One region of the Pseudomonas sp. F220 genome, then DNA from elsewhere that is predicted to be linked to it. Evidence: predicted binding sites of a transcription regulator. Region 1 holds the regulator's gene; the other holds the start of a gene.
The links. The regulator sigma-54, encoded in region 1, starts transcription at its own class of promoters, with help from an activator protein. The targets are predictions, from matches to a motif close to ANTGGCATNNANNTTGCTNT.

Region 1 (3,409 bases):
CGCCGACGGGTCTCGGAGAAGCGCTTGAGCAGGGTTTCTTCGTCGGCGTCCAGATACAGCACGTCGCATTGGATGTGCCGGCTGCGTACCTCTTCCAGAAGTTCGGGAAAACGCGACAAATGGCTGGGCAAGTTACGGGCGTCAATAGACACCGCGACTAGCGGTTGCGCCAGTTCAGTGTGAATCAACGCGCGCTCGGCCAGCTCCGGAAGCAGGCCGGCCGGCAGGTTGTCAATGCAGTAGTAGCCGTTGTCCTCCAGTACATCGAGGGCGGTGCTTTTACCTGAGCCGGAACGGCCGCTGACGATGATCAAACGCATGATTAGTGACCGTTCTGCTCGACCAGGACAACCTGATACAGGGCTTCATTGGTTGCGGCGCTGCGAAGCTTTTCGCGCACTTCCTTGCGGTCAAGCATGCTGGCAATCTGCCGGAGCAGTTCCAGGTGCGCATCGGTAGCGGCTTCCGGGACCAGCAGAACGAACAGCAGGTCAACCGGCGCACCATCGATGGCGTCAAAATCTATGGGGGCGTCCAGGTGCAGTAGCGCACTGACTGGAGACGTGCAGCCCTTGAGGCGGCAGTGGGGGATGGCGATGCCGTTGCCAAAACCGGTGGAGCCAAGTTTTTCACGGGCAATCAGACTCTCGAAGACATCTTGCATCTCCAGATCCGGCACTTCGCGGCTGATCAGGTTGGCAATTTGCTCGAGGGCGCGCTTTTTACTGCCGCCCGGCACGTTCACCAAAGAACGGCCGGGGGTCAGGATGTTTTCAAGTCGAATCATGGGTTGGGAGTGTTAACGACCTGTTGCGCCCTGGAGGACACTTTGGGTCTTTTCCTTATGCTTTTTGAGTTGGCGATCCAGCTTGTCGGTCAGCAGGTCGATCGCGGCATACATGTCTGAATGCTCAGCGTTGGCGACTACTTCTCCGCCGGGGATATGCAGCGTGGCTTCGATTTTCTGCAGCAGCTTCTCGACGTTCATCGTGACCTGCACGTTGGTGATCTTGTCGAAATGCCTTTCCAGTCGTTCGAGTTTTTCGCCGATGTAGGCGCGTAAAGGTTCGGTCACTTCCAGTTGGTGTCCACTGATGTTGACTTGCATACAGCTTCTCCTTCGTTGCCAGTGCATAAGGCGGCAGGCTGGTTTGCCTGCCACTAGGCTGTGCCCGAAAACTGCCTGTGAGTTTTCAAACACAACCTGGAACGCTGTGGCGTGGCCCGTTACATCAACCGCTTGCGTTCGCTCGAAGGCGCGATCCCAAGGGATTCGCGGTACTTGGCGACGGTGCGGCGGGCTACCTGAATGCCTTGTGCCTCCAGTAAACCAGCGATCTTGCTGTCACTCAACGGCTTTTTCTGATTTTCCGCGGCAACCAGTTTTTTGATGATCGCGCGGATCGCTGTGGACGAGCATTCACCGCCTTCAGAGGTGCTTACGTGGCTGGAGAAAAAGTACTTCAGTTCGTAGATGCCGCGTGGGGTATGCATGAATTTCTGGGTGGTGACCCGGGAAATCGTCGATTCGTGCATGCCGACCGCTTCGGCGATGTCATGCAGCACAAGCGGTTTCATCGCCTCATCGCCGTACTCGAGGAAGCCCCGTTGATGCTCGACGATCTGGGTAGCGACTTTCATCAGGGTTTCGTTGCGGCTTTGCAGGCTTTTGATGAACCAGCGCGCTTCCTGCAACTGGTTGCGCATGAAGGTGTTGTCGGCGCTGGTGTCGGCACGACGCACGAAACCGGCGTACTGCGGATTGACCCGCAGGCGCGGCACAGATTCCTGATTCAACTCCACCAGCCAGCGCTCGTTGTCCTTGCGCACGATCACGTCAGGTACGACGTATTCGGCTTCGCTGGACTCGATTTGCGAGCCTGGGCGCGGGTTGAGGCTTTGCACCAGCTCGATGATCTGCCGAAGCTCGTCTTCCTTGAGTTTCATGCGGCGCATCAGCTGGCTGTAATCACGGCTGCCAAGCAGGTCGATGAAGTCGGTGACCAGTCGTTTGGCCTCGGTCAGCCAAGGTGTTTTGGCTGGCAGCTGACGCAGTTGCAGCAACAGGCATTCGCTCAGATTGCGCGCACCGATACCGGCCGGCTCGAATTGCTGGATGCGATGCAGGACGGCTTCAATCTCGTCCAGTTCGACGTCCAGTTCCGGGTCGAAGGCTTCGAGGATTTCCTCGAGGGTCTCGTCCAGGTAGCCCTGATTGTTGATGCAATCGATCAGGGTCACGGCAATCAGGCGATCGGTGTCGGACATCGGTGCCAGGTTCAGTTGCCAGAGCAAATGACTCTGCAGGCTTTCACTAGCCGATGTGCGGGTGGTGAAGTCCCACTCGTCGTCATCGTTGCTCGGCAGGCTGCTGGCGCTAGTCTGGTAAACATCTTCCCAAGCCGTGTCGACGGGCAGCTCGTTGGGGATGCGCTCGTTCCAGTCGCCTTCCTCGAGGTTATCCACCGTCGGGGCCGTTTCCTGGTAGGAGGGTTCCTGAACATCGGTATTGGGTTTCTGCTCGACGTTGTCGGCCAGAGGGTCGGCGTTATCGAAGTCGTCGCCTTCTTCCTGGCGTTCGAGCATCGGATTGGACTCCAGTGCCTCCTGGATTTCCTGTTGCAGGTCCAGGGTCGACAATTGGAGCAGGCGGATGGCCTGTTGCAGCTGCGGTGTCATCGTCAGCTGCTGGCCCATTCTCAAGACTAGCGATGGTTTCATGGCAGGGGCTTAACACCTTATTCGCCGGCGCACATGCGCCATCCACTACAGGGCGCCTAAGCGCCAAACATAAGCAAATTATATGCCTGAAACTGAAGTGTTTGCCTAGAGCGCGGTAACAATAAAAATTTACAGGATCTTATTGCTGCTGGCGCTCTGACTATTGGCTGAACACCTGAGGGCGCGTGTTTGCCTAAAGCGCGGTAACAATAAAATTTATAGGGTTTTATTGATGCAGCCGCTCTGGCAGCTAGCCAAACACCTCAGCACTTACAGGCGGAACTCATGACCCAGGTACACTTCCTTGACCAGTTCGTTGGCCAGGATAGTGGCGGAGTCACCTTCGGCGATCAGTTGGCCGTCGTTGACGATGTAGGCGGTCTCGCAGATATCCAGGGTGTCACGGACGTTGTGGTCTGTGATCAGCACGCCGATACCCTTGGCCTTCAGGTGATAGATGATCTGCTTGATGTCACCCACCGAGATCGGGTCCACACCGGCAAAAGGCTCATCGAGCAGGATGAACTTCGGTGCGGTAGCCAGGGCTCGGGCGATTTCCACGCGACGACGTTCGCCGCCGGAGAGGCTCATGCCGAGGTTCTCGCGGATATGGTTGATGTGGAACTCCTGCAGCAGGCTTTCCAACTCCTTGCGACGCTCGGTCTTGTCGAGTTCCTTGCGAGTCTCA
Region 2 (3,409 bases), on a different contig from region 1:
GGATCCATGAATGCAAATCGCAGAAGCTGCTCAAGCACGAAGGCAATCAAAGCTGGACCTACACCCAGTTCAGTACGCCTTGGCCAGTGACTGCCCGTGATTCGGTGCTGCACGTCACCACAGTGGAAGGCTCCGATGGCAGCTTGACCCGCAAACTGGAAGGCGTGCCGACGTATGTTCCTGAAGAAAAGGGTTTCGTACGAGTCGCTCAGGTTGAGGGCTTCTGGAAGTTCGTACCCAAAGGCGCAGATCAGATCGAAGTGACCTACCAGGTTCACACCGAGCCGGGTGGCAGCGTGCCGTCGTGGCTGGCCAACAAGTTTGTCGTTGATGCTCCGTTCAATACCTTGAAAGCACTGAAAGAGCGTGCTGAAAAACCATAATGGTTTGAACCGGTAGCTCGTTGAAAGAAGGTCGCCTGTTGGCGGCCTTTTTATGCAAAGCCTCTGGCACCGCGGGTGGAACGATGCCCGGTGCTCGGGGTCGAGATGTTGTAAGCCCATCCATGGGCTTTATCGAGGAGACATTGATGAAAAAGTGGGTAGTCACCTTCGTTGATGATCATGGTGTTCAAACCGTGGAGCATTTCGATTGCGAGCAAAAGCCCAGCATGGAGGAGGCTGCGCACTTGATTCGCTCTAAGTTGCTGCCTGTCCCGGCCGAGCTGGATCTCAATGATCTGGAAGGCCGTACCGATGACCCCACGGTCAAAATCCTGAAGGATCAGTGCAGCATTCAAATCCTCGACATCACCCCGGCTCCTTGAGTCTCTCGCAATATCTGCAGCCAGCCCCTCTGGCACAGGTGCTGGCTTCGCGCTACTCTGCAATCGAGATCAGCGAATGAATCGCTAAGGTCTGGTCTTGTCAGCTACATGCTTGTTTCCCGGCGGCAATCTGATTGCCGTATCGCTTTCACCATTCGGTTGCGAGCGCAGGGAGTACGGAAAGTCTATCCATCAGTTTGAGGAGGACGTTTCATGAGCACAGCCTATCAAGAAGACATCAGCACCAGCGTGTTGCGCCGCATGAAGGAAGGCGGTTTTGATTTTTCACGATTCCATCCCATCGAGTTCTACGCCATTTTCCCGGATGAGGAGCGGGCGCGCAGGGCGGCAGGGCACTTTCGCGGTGAGCAATTGAATGCCCAGGTCAGCGTGCGTGATGACGGCGCCTGGCACCTGGAACTAAGCAAGGTGATGTACGCCACCTACGGCGGCATCGGTGACTTTGAGCAAGACTTCGAGGCCGTGGTCGAGCCTTTGGGTGGGATTATCGAAGGGTGGGGCGTTAAGCAGGAGGTACGAGGGTTACTCGCATAACATCTATGAACAGTATCAACACTCAGCATCGGCTGACCTTCGGGTCGGCCGATTTCGTTTCTGGCTGTTGGAAGATTTTTTTGCTGCTGCGGGCAGTGAAATCAAGTCTGGCTATGCTGGTGAAAGCCATAGGCATTGCTTCGCAATGAAGCGGGGGCGATCGAGTTGGGGCGTTTGCTGCACGGGAATGGTGCGGTACTTGTCGGACGATTATCCAACCGATTGATATTAAAGCATTTATGCCGATGGCACGGGCCTTGCGAAGCCTAGGTGTCCGGGTGACAAGGAGTACGGCATGATCCGCACCTATTTTGATGAGATGTACGATGCCGGCGGCCAGGTCCGCCCTCATTATCGGGAGTTCGCCCGTTGGTTAGCCGAAACGCCTGACGAGCTTTTGGCACAACGGCGACGCGAGGCCGATCTGCTATTTCATCGCGCCGGTATTACTTTCACGCTCTATGGTGATGAGCAAGGGACAGAGCGGCTGATTCCTTTCGACACCATTCCTCGCAGTATTCCCGCCAGTGAATGGCGGATCGTCGAACGTGGCTGCATCCAGCGGGTCAAGGCGTTGAACATGTTCCTTGCCGACCTCTACCACGAGCAGCGCATCATCAAGGCCGGGATTATTCCGGCCGAGCAAGTGCTGGCCAACGAGCAGTACCAGTTGGCTATGCAAGGGCTGGATCTGCATCGCGATATTTATTCGCACATCTCCGGCGTCGATCTGGTGCGTGATGGTGACGGCAGCTATTACGTGCTCGAAGACAATCTGCGCACGCCCAGCGGTGTCAGCTACATGCTCGAAGACCGCAAGATGATGATGCGGCTATTCCCCGAGTTGTTCGCGGCCCAGCGCATTGCGCCGATCGATCATTATCCCAACCTGTTGCTCGACACCCTGAAAAGCTCCAGCCCGCTGGATAACCCCAGTGTCGTGGTACTGACGCCCGGGCGTTTCAACAGCGCGTTCTTCGAACACGCGTTTCTGGCTCGGGAAATGGGCGTCGAACTGGTCGAGGGTGCTGATCTGTTTGTGCGTGATGATCGGGTGTTCATGCGCACCACCGACGGACCGAAGGCGGTTGATGTGATCTATCGTCGTCTCGATGACGCATTCCTCGACCCGCTGGCGTTCAATCCCGATTCGATGCTCGGCGTGCCCGGCCTGCTGTCGTCTTATCGCTCCGGCAACGTGGTGCTGGCGAACGCCATCGGTACCGGCGTGGCGGACGACAAATCGGTCTATCCGTTTGTCACGGACATGATCCGTTTCTATCTGGACGAGGAGCCGATCCTCAAGAACGTGCCCACCTTTCAATGCCGCAAGCCCGAGGAGTTGTCCCACGTGCTGGCGAACTTACCTGAACTGGTGGTCAAGGAAACTCAAGGTTCCGGCGGTTACGGAATGCTGGTGGGGCCGGCGGCGACGGCGGCGGAAATCGAATCGTTCCGCGCGCGGATCAAGGCCAAGCCTCACGCCTACATCGCCCAGCCGACCCTGTGTCTGTCTACATGCCCGACATTTGTCGAAAACGGCATCGCCCCGCGCCATATCGACCTGCGTCCGTTTGTCTTGTCTGGCCGCGAAACCCGGGTCGTGCCCGGCGGTTTGACCCGTGTAGCCCTGCGCGAAGGATCCCTGGTGGTGAACTCGTCCCAGGGTGGCGGAACCAAGGACACCTGGGTGGTCGAGGATTGAAGGAAGCCTGCCATGTTAAGTAGAACTGCCTCGGATTTGTATTGGATGTCGCGTTATTTGGAGCGGGCGGAAAACCTCGCACGGATGCTCGATATCAGTTACTCGCTGTCGTTGATGCCGCAAGACGGCCGCGGTGATGGTTTGCATGAGTTGGCGATGCCGCTGTTGATCACCGGCACACTGGACGACTATCTGGAGCGCCACGGTGCGCTGCATGCGGAACGGCTGCTGCACTTTTTCGCTCTGGATGCGGCCAACCCGGCGAGTATCTACAGCTGTCTCGGTGCCGCGCGGGCCAGTGCCCATGCGGTACGTGGGCGAATCACCGCCGACATGTGGGAAAACATCAACGCCACCTGGCTGGAGATTCGCGGCATCGCCGA

Region 2: the regulator sigma-54 is predicted to act here: its motif matches at 1,566-1,585, upstream of ACZYSM_RS14290 (circularly permuted type 2 ATP-grasp protein).

Annotation. Positions count from the first base shown of each region.
Region 1 covers NZ_JBVASJ010000002.1:154,077-157,485, reverse strand. The annotation lists gene rapZ (RNase adapter RapZ) at 1-320, opposite strand, end outside; gene ptsN (PTS IIA-like nitrogen regulatory protein PtsN) at 323-787, opposite strand; gene hpf (ribosome hibernation-promoting factor, HPF/YfiA family) at 800-1,108, opposite strand; gene ACZYSM_RS02580 (RNA polymerase factor sigma-54) at 1,228-2,721, opposite strand; gene lptB (LPS export ABC transporter ATP-binding protein) at 2,992-3,409, opposite strand, start outside.
Region 2 covers NZ_JBVASJ010000014.1:5,114-8,522, forward strand. The annotation lists gene ACZYSM_RS14275 (START domain-containing protein) at 1-383, shown strand, start outside; gene ACZYSM_RS14280 (hypothetical protein) at 506-766, shown strand; gene ACZYSM_RS14285 (ribonuclease E inhibitor RraB) at 980-1,321, shown strand; gene ACZYSM_RS14290 (circularly permuted type 2 ATP-grasp protein) at 1,617-3,026, shown strand; gene ACZYSM_RS14295 (alpha-E domain-containing protein) at 3,039-3,409, shown strand, end outside.